Regions from separate parts of the Yersinia sp. 2541 StPb PI genome, predicted to be linked through region 3. Evidence: predicted binding sites of a transcription regulator. Region 3 holds the regulator's gene; each other region holds the start of a gene.

Region 1 (4,434 bases), 2.6 Mb from region 3:
TTGTAAGAATGTATTCCAAACATCATCTATCGATGCTGGTGTTTGTAGGCGAATATTGCTGAGCCGCAGGCGATCGACCAGCCAACTGCCATCAGCCGCTTGGCTGGCGTTACCGGTCAATTCACCCTGCGCGATATCTGCCCCAAAATTGGTTAGGGTCAGGGCATTTTTCTGTATCGAGCCTTGCAGATAAAGTTGTTGCGCGGTAATACCGTTAATGGTTAAAGAACCGGCACTAAACTGAAATTGAGCATTTTCGCCAAGGCTATTACCCGGTTGTGGCTGCCAAGGCACCAAACCGCCAGTCACTTGCTGACCCGCAATCTTCCACTGAGTTGCTGAGTTTTTCGCCTCAAGAGTGGTATCGAGGGCCATATTAGTCAACTGCAAGGTATCAGCCTGTAATGGCAGCGGTGATGGGCTGTTACTGAGGATTAAACGACCATTTTGCAGATTGAGACTGAGAAGGTGACGAGGCTCGGTCAGTTGCCGCCAACTCAGGCCAAACAGCGCTTGTTGGGCAACAAGAAACGGAGGCTGATTGGCCCGGCCCAGAGTGATATCACTGAAACTGATTTGTCCCGGTTGGGACCATGAGTGGTCTATTTTACCCAGAGAGAGGCGATATTCACTATTATCACTAACCCAACGGCTCAGCCAACCGGCAGCCCAACTGGTTTGGAGCAATACGTAACACAGCACTACGGACAGCACCAGTAGTAGTAATAACGTTAGCAGCACTTTCCCGAGAAATTTCATCCGGTCTTTCCACGCCTGTCGGTGATACGGAACCCTGTTTATGCCGTAATTTGTCCATGAGCTCAATAGACAATCAGTTATCCGGCGATAAAAAAATGGCCGGGATCGTTTACGACCGGCCATTTCATTGACGTGTTGATGTAAAGATTATTTTTCTTGTGGGAAGAGTAAGTTAAGCACAATGGCAGTAATACCACCGGCAGCAATCCCGGAAGAAAGCAGCGTTTTTACCCAATCTGGCGCGAATTGTAGAATCAATGGCTGTTGTGCCACACCCATACCAACTGCCAATGACAGAGCCATAATCATAATAGCGCGCCGATTGAGTGTTTCACGAGAGACAATACGCACGCCGGAAGCTGCAATGGTACCGAACATCACCAGCGTGGCGCCCCCCAGCACTGGTTCAGGAATATGTTGCACGAAACCTGCAACCGCCGGGAACAAGCCCAGAACAATCAGCATCAGTGCGACAACGAAACCGACATAACGACTGGCAACACCGGTCAACTGGATCACGCCATTGTTCTGGCCGAAGCAGGAGTTAGGGAAGGTGTTGAACACTGCCGACAGCATGGAGTTCAAACCATTCGCCAGCACACCACCTTTCAGGCGTTTCATATACAACGGGCCATGAACAGGTTGTTCAGAGACATCCGAGGTCGCGGTGATATCACCAATGGTCTCCAGTGAGGTCACCATGAAGATTAACATCAGTGGTACCAGCAGATTCCAATCAAAGGAGAGGCCATAATAGAGTGGTGTTGGGATAGTGATCAGCGCGGTATCTACCACCGGGCGGCTCTCTGGCAACATACCCAACGACCAGGCCAGCAAGTAACCCACGGCCATCGCAATGACTAAAGAGGCCACACGCAAATACGGGTTGCGCTGGCGGTTCAGTAGAATAATCACGACTAATACGGCACCCGCTAATAGCAGGTTTTTCGGTGCGCCAAAGGTATGGTCACTCATTGCACCATAACCGCCGCCAATTGATGTCAGCCCAACCTGAATCAATGACAAACCGATGATCATCACCACGATACCAGATACCAGTGGGGTGATAATGCGGCGCGCCAGATGCAGGAAGCGGGAAAGTATAATTTCGGTGCAGGACGCCACCATTAGCGTACCAAACAGTGCCGCCATCATGGTTGGGATATCTGCGCCGCCGTTTTTTAGCGCCAGGCCACCCATAATCAATGGCGAAACAAAGTTAAAACTGGTGCCCTGAATCGATAATAGGCCAGAGCCAACTGGCCCCCAGGTTTTAATTTGCAGTAACGATGCCAAGCCGGAGGCAAATAGCGACATGCTAATAATGCGTTGGGTATCTTCCGCTGGTAGTCCCAGCGCCTGACAAATCAATAAGCCAGGGGTTATCACTGCGACAAACATCGCCAATAAATGCTGGCAAGCAGCGAACAATGTTTGGGCGAGTGGGGGGCGGTCTTCTAAACGGTAAATCAATTCGCTGGGGCGAGTGGCTGCTTGCTGTGGAGTATCAAGCTCGGCGGATTGCGTAGACATGGAGTGGCATTCCCGGATCGGCAAAGAGGGCATTTTAATGATCCGGCTCACAAAAGCAATCGGTTGCGCTGCGTTTTTAAAAATAATTCTATTCGGTGCTCACCTGCATTTTTCTATTACTAAACTTGTAATGGGCGGCGTTTTTTCTTCTAATCCCTTCCTTAACTGTTTTGGCGTTTTTAAGGAACTGTCTAACGTCATATTTTTAATCGATATTTCAATCGCATGGAGTACCAAGATGTTTCATCTCGATACCTATGGCACGCTAGTCGCGGCCTGCTTGGTTTTATTATTAGGCCGAAAACTCGTACAAACTGTCCCATTCCTGAAAAAATACACTATTCCTGAACCAGTAGCCGGCGGTTTGTTGGTTGCCTTCTTGATGTTGCTGATGCAAAAGACTCTTGGCTGGGAAATCAGTTTTGATATGTCGCTCAAAGATCCCTTGATGCTGGCATTCTTTGCAACTATTGGTTTGAATGCCAATCTGGCTAGCTTACGTGCTGGCGGCAAAGCTTTGAGCGTATTTGTGTTTGTGGTCATTGGTTTGTTGCTCATGCAGAACGCAATTGGTATTGCGCTTGCTAAATTGATGGGGCTAGACCCGTTGATGGGGTTACTAGCTGGCTCAATTACCTTATCAGGTGGGCACGGTACTGGTGCTGCGTGGAGTAAACTCTTTTCTGAACGCTATGGCTTTGAAAATGCAACAGAAGTTGCTATGGCTTGTGCAACATTTGGTTTGGTGCTGGGGGGATTGATTGGTGGCCCGGTAGCCCGCTACCTGGTGAAGCGCTCTTCCACACCCGATGGTACGCCGGAGGACAGCGAAGTCCCTTCCGCATTTGAAAAGCCTTCGGCGGGGCGCATGATCACCTCGTTGGTGTTAGTTGAAACCATCGCCATGATAGCTATCTGCCTGATGGCAGGCAATGTGATTGCGGGTTGGTTGCAGGGCACGATGTTTGAACTGCCAATCTTTGTTTGTGTGCTGTTTGTCGGGGTTATCCTCAGTAACACGTTGTCGGCAATCGGCTTCTATAAAGTCTTTGATCGTGCGGTATCAGTGCTGGGCAATGTCAGTCTGTCACTGTTTTTGGCAATGGCACTGATGAGTTTGAAGCTCTGGGAGCTGGCTTCACTGGCATTACCGATGCTGGTAATTTTGTCAGTTCAGGCACTGGCGATGGCGTTGTACGCTATCTTTGTCACTTATCGCATCATGGGAAAAAACTATGATGCAGCGGTACTGGCGGCGGGGCACTGTGGTTTTGGTCTGGGTGCAACACCGACTGCAATCGCCAATATGCAAGCGATTACTGACCGTTTTGGCCCATCTCATCTGGCGTTCTTAGTGGTACCAATGGTTGGCGCATTCTTTATTGATATCGCTAATGCGATCGTGATTAAGCTGTATCTTTTACTGCCAATATTCCCAGCGGTGGTAGGGTAACTGCACTTAGGGGTGGGTTTACCTGCCCCTTATTTATTAAGCGTTAGTGTAACGCGCTCGCTCTGGTAGCCAGCGCTCAATCAATGCGCGTGCATGTTCAGGATATTGCTGGTGCAGATGGCGAGCTACCCGTTGGACTTCGGGAATCATCGCCTGATCGCGCAGTAAATCAGCCACTTTGAACTCCGCACTTCCAGTTTGCCGTGTTCCCAACAATTCGCCCGGTCCACGGATTTCTAAATCTCGCTGGGCAATGACAAAGCCATCATTACTATCACGTAACACTTGCAAACGCATCTGGGCGGTTTTACTCAACGGCGTTTTATAGAGTAATACACAATGAGAGGCGATAGCACCACGGCCGACACGGCCTCGTAACTGATGTAATTGCGCTAACCCCAAGCGTTCCGGGTTATCGATTATCATCAGGCTGGCGTTAGGCACATCGACCCCAACCTCGATCACTGTGGTTGCCACCAATAGCTGCAACTCACCCTGTTTAAATGCCTGCATAACTGCCTGTTTTTCTGGTCCTTTCATGCGCCCATGAACTAAACCGACTTTAATTTCCGGCAAAGCAATTTTCAGTTCTTCACAAGTTACTTCGGCGGCCTGCGCTTCCAGGACTTCAGATTCCTCAATCAGTGTGCAGACCCAATAAGCTTGCCGACCCTCTTCCAGACAGGCAT
Region 2 (4,434 bases), 160 kb from region 3:
GGAGCTTTAGGACTCTGTTGCTGCTGTAGCCAGAGTAGGCGCTGCTCGGCATCCCCATGACACACCAGCGTCAGCTTCTGCAAATGATGGTCGGCAATCAGCGCCCAGTCATACAAGCCGACCGCCATATCCGGTAATGCGATATCTTGTTCGGCCAGTGTCGGCAACTTCTCAACTCGACGGCCCAGGTCATAACCAAATAACCCCAATGCACCGCCCAGAAATGGCAGGTCAGGGTGTGATGGCAGTGGCAAGGCGAATTTATCGAGCTGCTGCTGTAATAAACAGAAGGGATCTGCCGGGGAGCAGACTCGGCCTTGCGCGCTGATTATCTCCGTTTGCAGGCCCCGAGTGGTGAGTGTTACCTGCGGGTCAGCGACCAATATATCAAAACGATTATGAGCATGTTCTGCGAATCCCGAATGCAGCAGCATTGCCCAGCTTTGATTGGCGAGTGGAGCAAATTGTTGGAGCAGGGCGTCAGGCTGATAAGGCAAGGCTTTGATGGTCAGGGATTTCACACTCATGAGTCACTATTCTTTTCTTTCGGATGGACATATTGGGGGCGCGATGACGCAGTTCGCAGCGCGCCGCAGGGAAGATTAGCATAAATTGGCGGGCGGGTCGTCTGGGGCAGTCAATTCACCGCAGACCCGAATAAACAGGTATACTTAATCAATTATATGTTGGAGATGAATCAATGCTAGCGGGTATGCCTTCACTTTCCCATGAGGAACAGCAAGAAGCTGTCGAACGTATTCACAAATTCATGTCAGAAGGTATGAGCAGTGGTGAAGCGATCGCACTGGTGGCCGCAGAAATCCGTGAGCGGCACCAAGATGATCCACAAGCCATGGCTATCTTTGAAGATACTGATTTTGATGATCATGATGAATCTGATTATCGCCGTGATAATGAGCAAGATGCGGATGACATTGAGGATCCGTACGAGGGATAAGCTCGGGATAGCAACTGATTAAACCCGCCGTTAATTGGCGGGTTTTTTATGGGATAACCAGATGAACGGGCTGAGGGTTACCCACTGACCACGACAGCCGCTGCGGCTCGTTTCGCTACTTCGATGGCGGTAGTGATATCATCAGCGACGGCCAGCGCCACCCCTAAACGCCGTTTGCCGGCAATGTCAGGTTTACCAAATAAGCGAATTTGCGTATCGCCAGTCAACGCAGTTTCTAAGCCATGATAAGCAATATTCTGGCTGGTCAATTCAGGTAAAATAACCGCTGAAGCGGCCGCGCCATATTGACGGATAGTGCCAATCGGGAAACCAAGAAATGCCCGGACATGTAATGCGAACTCAGACATATTTTGTGAAATTAACGTCACCATGCCGGTATCGTGCGGGCGCGGTGACACTTCACTGAAAATCACTTCATCGCCACAAACAAATAATTCCACGCCAAATAAGCCATAACCGCCGAGAGCTTTCACCACCTGAGACGCGATCGCTTTTGCGCGCGCCAATGCGGTCTCACTCATCACCTGTGGCTGCCAAGACTCACGGTAGTCGCCATCTTCCTGACGGTGGCCAATAGGCGCACAAAAATGGATGCCATCAACAGCATTGATTGTCAGCAGGGTAATTTCAAAATCAAAACGAACCAAGCCTTCAACAATCACTCTGCCACCCCCGGCGCGGCCACCTTGTTGGGCATAATCCCAGGCGGTTTGCAGTTGACCTGCATTGCGGATCAGACTTTGGCCTTTACCGGAAGAACTCATTACTGGCTTAACGATACAGGGATAACCCACTTCACTAACGGCCTGACGGAATGCGCTATCAGTGTCGGCGAAACGGTAGCTAGAGGTTGGCAATTGCAGGGTTTCTGCCGCTAAACGGCGAATGCCTTCACGGTTCATCGTCAGCCGGGTTGCCTCGGCACAAGGCACGACCCGTTGGCCCATCATCTCGAGTTCAACCAGCATATCGGTGGCGATAGCTTCTATTTCTGGCACGATATAGTGCGGTTTTTCCTGTTCGACCAACTGTTTCAGCGCCGAGCCATCCAGCATATTAATGACATGGCTGCGATGGGCAACATGCATGGCGGGTGCATCTGCATAGCGATCCACGGCAATCACTTCCAGCCCCAGTCTTTGGCATTCGATAGCCACTTCTTTACCCAACTCGCCAGAGCCAAGCAACATGACACGGGTAGCGCCTGGGCGCAGAGCGGTTCCAATAGTTAGCATAGTTAGGTACCTACATCAGTGGGATAGTTGCACATTTATTTGTCGCGCGATCAATTTTACGAGCGCCAGTATACGGCAAAATGGCAACGAAAACGATTGCGTATCTGGCGAATGGCAGTGAGTCGATATCAATATATGCGCAGCGCATTGCGTATTTGGTTTGTTTTTTGCGGTTTAACTCCGGCAATGCCCCCATTTCTGGTATTATCGCGCCAAAATCTTGCGCTTGCCTTCAGGCTGTCGCTGCCATTCCATCCAGTTATAAGAGTTACTGCCGTGAGTACAACTTCCTTTTCTTCCCTGACGCTGCCTGCTGAGCAGTTGTCCAATCTTAATGAACTTGGCTATACCGAGATGACACCGGTACAGGCTGCGGCTTTACCGGCAATCCTCAACGGGCAGGATGTCCGGGCGAAAGCCAAAACCGGCAGTGGCAAAACTGCGGCATTCGGTATTGGTTTACTCGATAAAATTGCGGTCGGTGAGTTTGTTACCCAGGCATTGGTACTGTGCCCGACCCGTGAATTGGCTGATCAGGTCAGCAAAGAGTTGCGCCGATTGGCCCGTTTCACGCAAAACATTAAAATCCTGACCTTGTGCGGTGGCCAACCGATGGGGCATCAATTGGATTCACTGGTACATGCGCCACACATTGTTGTGGGCACGCCGGGGCGTATTCAGGAGCATTTGCGTAAGAAAACACTGGTACTGGAAGATCTTAAGATTCTGGTATTGGATGAGGCTGATCGCATGCTGGATATGGGCTTTACCGATGCCATCGACGATGTCATTGCCTATACCCCGCCACAGCGCCAAACCCTACTGTTCTCAGCTACCTATCCGGTCGGTATCGAACGAATCAGTGCGCGAGTTCAACGCCAACCAATCAATGTTGAAGTTGATGATGGCGATGAAGTTCCTGCCATTGAGCAGGTGTTCTTTGAAACCACCCGCGAAAAACGTTTGCCGCTACTGATATCAGTTCTCAGTCATTATCAGCCGAGTTCTTGTGTGGTTTTCTGTAACACCAAGAAAGATTGCCAAAGTGTCTATGAAGCATTGGAATCTCGTGGAATCAGTGTGCTGGCTTTGCATGGTGACTTAGAACAACGTGACCGTGATCAGGTGCTGGTGCGTTTTGCCAACCGCAGTTGTCGTGTGCTGGTGGCAACCGATGTAGCAGCCCGAGGCCTGGACATTAAAGATCTGGCGCTGGTGGTTAACTTTGAGCTGGCCTTTGACCCAGAGGTTCACGTGCACCGTATTGGTCGTACTGGTCGGGCAGGGATGAGTGGTCTGGCGGTTAGCTTGTGTACACCACAAGAGATGTCCCGCGCGCATGCCATTGAAGATTATCTGCAAATAAAACTGAAATGGACCCCGGCGGAACAGGTGAGCCGTAGTGCTAACACGATGCTAGAGCCTGAAATGGTCACGTTATGCATTGATGGTGGGCGCAAAGCAAAAATTCGCCCAGGTGATATTTTGGGTGCTTTAACCGGTGAGGCCGGTCTGACCGCTGCTGACGTCGGTAAGATTGATATGTTCCCAGTCCATGCCTATGTTGCAATCCGTAAAGCCAGTGCCAAACGTGCCTTACAGCAATTACAACAAGGCAAGATTAAAGGCAAAAACTGCAAAGCCCGTTTATTGAAATAATTACACGAAGGGGAGATGACTGTTGCATCCCCCCGACAACTCACACTATACTGTTTATATGTACAGTTACTTGTGGGCGTGAAAGACATGAAAAGGACATACAGCAATGGCCGTTGAAATAAAATTCGTCGTGGTAAGACAGGGTGAGGAAAAAATGACTTTCACAACCAAAAAAGAAGCCGATGCTTACGATAAAATGCTGGATTTGGCTGACAATTTGTCTGAGTGGCTGTCACAGGCTCCCTTAACCCTTGAAGAAGATCAACGCGAAGCGCTGAGTTTCTTCCTGGCAGAAAATAAAGAGGCTTTGGGGCAAATTCTTCGAGGTGCTAACCCTGCGACTCCTGTCGATGGGCAAGCAAAAGTGAAAGCGGAAAAGAATGTACCAGAGAAAAAAAACAAATCTGAAGAAAATCAAGCCGCTTAATTTGCCAACTTTCAGCAGAAAGTGAAAAAGGGATCTAAAATGAATCGTGAAATCACCTTCTTTAGCCGATTTGAGGCGGATATTCTGGCAGATCGTAAGACGATCACCATCCGGGATAGCAGTGAATCCGATTT
Region 3 (4,434 bases):
AGCAACTGCCAGAAACTGATGTTGGTGCTAATGCGTGCAGCATTATCTTGTGCGGTTTTTTTGCGTTCGTTCAACCGCGCCGTTGGGATCAATAGCAGCAACGTAACGGCCAGTAGCACTACAAAAATTGAACGCCAACTGAAGTGGTTTAATAACCAGGCACCCAGTAGCGGAGCTAACGCTGGAGAGAGTGCTACGAGCGGCATAATGGTGGCAAACACGCGATTGGCCTTGCCATCGCGATAACGGTCTACCACTAACGCCTGCCAACTTACAGCAGCAGAACACACCCCTACCGCCTGAATAAAGCGGAGTACCAATAATTGTGTCGCATTTTCAACCCATAAAATCCCCAGACAACCGATGGCAAATAACGCCAAACCGGCTAACAGTACCGGTTTACGGCCTAACTTATCCGATACGGGTCCCCAGATAAGCTGAGCGATAGCAAAACCGGCGAGGAAGATACTTAAGCTGGCACTGATGGCGCCGGCAGACGTTTGAAGCTCTTGTTGCATTGCGCCAAAAGCGGGTAGATACATGTCAGTGGCCAAATAGCCCAACATACTCAGACCGGCCAGATAGAACATAAAACCAGACGACGTTTTCATTCTTTATTTCTCTTTATATCCTTGGTCTTTGAAACCGCAGAGGTGTTAGCAGCGGCTCCAATGACGTTGGCTAAATTATAATTTTTGCAGGCAAAACTTCTGTTATAGAAAATTAATTGCGGAGGGCATTCTATCCGCTGCGATATTCTGTTGTGAAACGGTAATATTTGCACCATGCTATTAAAAAATTTGATAGCAAATTGGTGATGTAAAAAGGTGAAAAACTATGTGGTCTGAATATTCACTGGATGTGGTGGACGCAGTAGCCCGTACTGGGAGTTTCAGTGCTGCTGCTCAAGAATTGCACCGCGTACCGTCTGCGATTAGTTATACGGTGCGCCAGTTGGAAGAGTGGTTGGCCGTTCCGTTGTTTGAACGACGTCATCGCGATGTGGAATTAACCGAAGCTGGCGTGGTTTTTATTAAAGATGCGCGAGATGTTATCAAAAAAATGAATGACACACGCCGTCAGTGTCAACAGGTGGCGAATGGTTGGCGTGGGCAGTTAAATATAGTAATAGATAAAATTGTTAAACCACAGCGTAGTCGCCGTTTAGTGTTGGATTTTTACCGACATTTTCCTGATATTGAACTGCGGGTACGCTATGAAGTATTCAACGGTGTGTGGGATGCGCTGGTGGATGGGCAGGCGGAAATGGCCATTGGTGCGACCCGCGCGATCCCGGTCGGTGGGCGGTTCATCTTTCGCGATATGGGCTTTTTAAGCTGGCATTGTGTGGTGAGTGTCGATCATCCTTTAGCCCAATTAACCGAGCCACTTAGCGATAATCAGTTACGGCCTTATCCCTCACTTTGCCTGGAAGATACCGCCCGTAATTTACCTAAACGTGACACCTGGACTTTAGCAAACCAGCAGCGATTGGTCGCCCCGGACTGGGCAACGGGAATCGATTGCCTGTGTGCAGGATTGTGCATCGGGATGGTGCCGGCACATATGGTATCGCCGTTGATTGAGCAAGGGAAGCTAGCGGCACTGACGCTGGCTGAACCGTTGCCCGATAGTCCATGTTGCTTGACCTGGGAGCAGAACAACCATTCACCAGCATTGGCCTGGCTGCTGGAATATCTAGGTGACAGTGTCACACTTAATACCGAATGGTTGAAAGATGACAGTGAGTTATCAATCAATGACTGAGGATTAATGAGGCAAGATTAGCCGCCGGTAGAGCTAAACACTACCGGCAGGAGAGGATTAACGGCGATAATCGAGGAACGGGCCATCAGCGACAGAACGGCGCTCAATCAGTTTAGGGTGTACCTCAATGGTCTGCGAATCTTCACGTTTGCTGACAATACGGTCAAGTAACATGGCAAAGGCCGTTTCGCCCAAGCGCTCTTTGGGCTGGTGAATAGTGGTTAGCGCCGGCGAGAAATAGCGCGCATTACGCACATTATCATACCCGATCACCGAAATATCTTGTGGTACCCGTAGGCCCAACTCATCAGCAGCACATATCGCGCCCATGGCCATAATATCGCCGCCACAGAACACCGCCGTTGGGCGATGTTTTTGTGTCAGGATTTGATGCATCGCTTTATAACCGGATTCCGGTTCAAAATCCCCTTGGACCACCCACTCATCACGCAGGGTAATATTTGCTTCTTCCAGTGCTTTCAGGAAGCCCTGGTGGCGGCCACCACCGGTATTACGGGCTAACTGGCCGGGGATAGCCCCAATGTCACGATGACCGCGCTCAATCAGGTAACGGCCCGCCAAATAGCCGCCTTCAAAAGCGTTATCAATAATCGAGTCAGTAAAATCACCCCGTGCGGTTCCCCAATCCATGACGACCATTGGGATATTGCGATATTCTTCCAACATCCCGAGTAGCTGCTCAGGATATTCTGAACACATCACCAGCAACCCATCGACACGTTTTTGTGCCAACATCGCCAGATAAGCTTTTTGCTTGTCCAGATTATTATGAGAATTACATAAAATCAGGGTATAACCTTTGCTATAACAACTATTTTCGACCGCTTCGATCACTTCGGCAAAATAGGGCGCTTCGCTGGATGTTGCCAGTAAACCAATTGATTTAGTGTGATTAACTTTCAAACTGCGGGCTACAGCGCTGGGTGAATAATGCAGTTCTTTAATGGCAGCCCACACCGCAGCCTTGGTATTCTCGGCGACGAAACGAGTTTTGTTGATAACGTGCGAAACGGTGGTGGTGGACACACCCGCGTGTTTGGCCACATCTTTAATCGTTGCCATAAAAAGAATGACTCCTAAGCTTACCGGTTACAGTAGGGTAAGTATTATGTTAATCGTTTGCCTGCATAACCCGAAAACCGCTCAGACAAAAACACGATATTAGGCTGGGAAGTTAAATCAGCTGATTGTCTGAGAGTATTTATTGGACGTTATTAGTCGGTATGCAGTTATGAACTGCGAATTTTGGCTGATCTGGAGGAAAAGTGAAAGGGGTAATCAAAGTTATAAAGTGCGTAATGAGCACAAGATTTTTTTTCTGAACTGTGGGAAAATAATTTAACACACTAACTATGTGCCTTTTCCCTACTACAAACTAACCGGCTAAGGAGTTTTTATGGATACCAATCTGAAAATGTCGCTGATTACGACTGTTGGTGCGCTGGCGATGATTATTGTCTTTAGCTTCGTGGCGGTAATGAATTAATTAAACCGCTTGCCGGTGTGAAGTGATAAGTAGGGCGGGTTAATCCCGCCCTTAATTATTTTTACGCGTAATGCGACGATGGGTTGTCACTCTTCTTGCCGTATCAGGCTAAATTTTTCTCAACGAAAGACCAGTTAACCAGTGCCCAGAAGTTTTCCAGGTATTTTGGCCGCGCATTGCGGTAATCAATATAGTAAGCATGTTCCCACACATCTACGGTTAACACTGGTTTATCGTTGGTGGTCAGTGGAGTTGCTGCATTAGACGTACTGACAATCGCCAGTGTGCCATCTGCTTTTTTAACCAGCCAGGTCCAGCCCGCACCAAAGTTTTTTACTGCCGCATCAGTAAATTGTGCTTTAAATTCAGCAAAAGAACCAAATGATTGATTAATGGCATCGGCAACTTTGCCCGTAGGTTCGCCGCCGCCGTTAGGTGACAGGCAGTGCCAGTAGAAGGTGTGGTTCCAGACTTGGGCCGCATTATTAAAGATCCCGCCATTAGCGGTTTTTACAATCTCTTCCAGCGTCTTACCCGCAAACTCAGTGTCTTTAATCAAGTTATTGAGATTAACCACATAGGTGTTGTGATGCTTGCCGTAGTGGTATTCCAGCGTTTCAGCTGAGATGTGGGGCTCTAGCGCATTTTGCGCATAGGGTAATGCCGGTAATTCAAAAGACATCGCTCTCTCCTTTCGGGGTTGCTCAGGGTGTTTGCTCCTCAAATCACATCAATTGCCACGGGCAGTGAGGTGGCGAAGAGCGGTTAAAGCTTAATTGTTGTATTTTTGTTGTGGGTATTAATCTTAACAACTTTCAACAGGAATGACAGATATAACCATACTGTTTGATGGGTGATTGTATCACCGTTATGCCATGGGGATAACAAGTGCAGGGGCGTTATTGTGCCATCAGCACCCGGTAGGACAACCGGGTGCAAACTGAAGTCTTAGCGGATGGTTTTCGGTGTGACCACACGGCGTGCGCCAACGTAATGATCCTGCCAGTAGTCATTGTCCAGCATACTGATACGAATTTCTTCACCAGTGCGTGGGGACTGAATGAACTTACCGTTACCCAGATAGACGCCTACATGGTCGGCGACGCCACGGTTGGCAATATTGAAGAACACTAAATCCCCGCTCTCCAGCTCAGCACGTT

What was found. The regulator PurR, encoded in region 3, represses purine synthesis genes. The targets are predictions, from matches to a motif close to CANGCAAACGTTTGCNTG.
Region 1: the regulator PurR is predicted to act here: its motif matches at 2,345-2,362, upstream of gltS (sodium/glutamate symporter).
Region 2: the regulator PurR is predicted to act here: its motif matches at 2,300-2,317, upstream of purT (formate-dependent phosphoribosylglycinamide formyltransferase).

What each region holds. Positions count from the first base shown of each region.
Region 1 covers NZ_JAZGQB010000001.1:4,691,561-4,695,994, reverse strand. The annotation lists gene V1953_RS21090 (AsmA family protein) at 1-759, opposite strand, end outside; gene V1953_RS21085 (uracil-xanthine permease family protein) at 907-2,292, opposite strand; gene gltS (sodium/glutamate symporter) at 2,531-3,745, shown strand; gene recG (ATP-dependent DNA helicase RecG) at 3,782-4,434, opposite strand, start outside.
Region 2 covers NZ_JAZGQB010000001.1:1,970,837-1,975,270, forward strand. The annotation lists gene pabB (aminodeoxychorismate synthase component 1) at 1-527, opposite strand, end outside; gene V1953_RS08685 (YoaH family protein) at 701-958, shown strand; gene purT (formate-dependent phosphoribosylglycinamide formyltransferase) at 1,036-2,214, opposite strand; gene dbpA (ATP-dependent RNA helicase DbpA) at 2,491-3,873, shown strand; gene V1953_RS08700 (YebG family protein) at 3,980-4,300, shown strand; gene yqfB (N(4)-acetylcytidine aminohydrolase) at 4,340-4,434, shown strand, end outside.
Region 3 covers NZ_JAZGQB010000001.1:2,129,021-2,133,454, forward strand. The annotation lists gene punC (purine nucleoside transporter PunC) at 1-611, opposite strand, end outside; gene punR (DNA-binding transcriptional activator PunR) at 838-1,767, shown strand; gene purR (HTH-type transcriptional repressor PurR) at 1,825-2,850, opposite strand; gene cydH (cytochrome bd-I oxidase subunit CydH) at 3,185-3,274, shown strand; gene sodB (superoxide dismutase [Fe]) at 3,378-3,956, opposite strand; gene V1953_RS09475 (C40 family peptidase) at 4,223-4,434, opposite strand, start outside.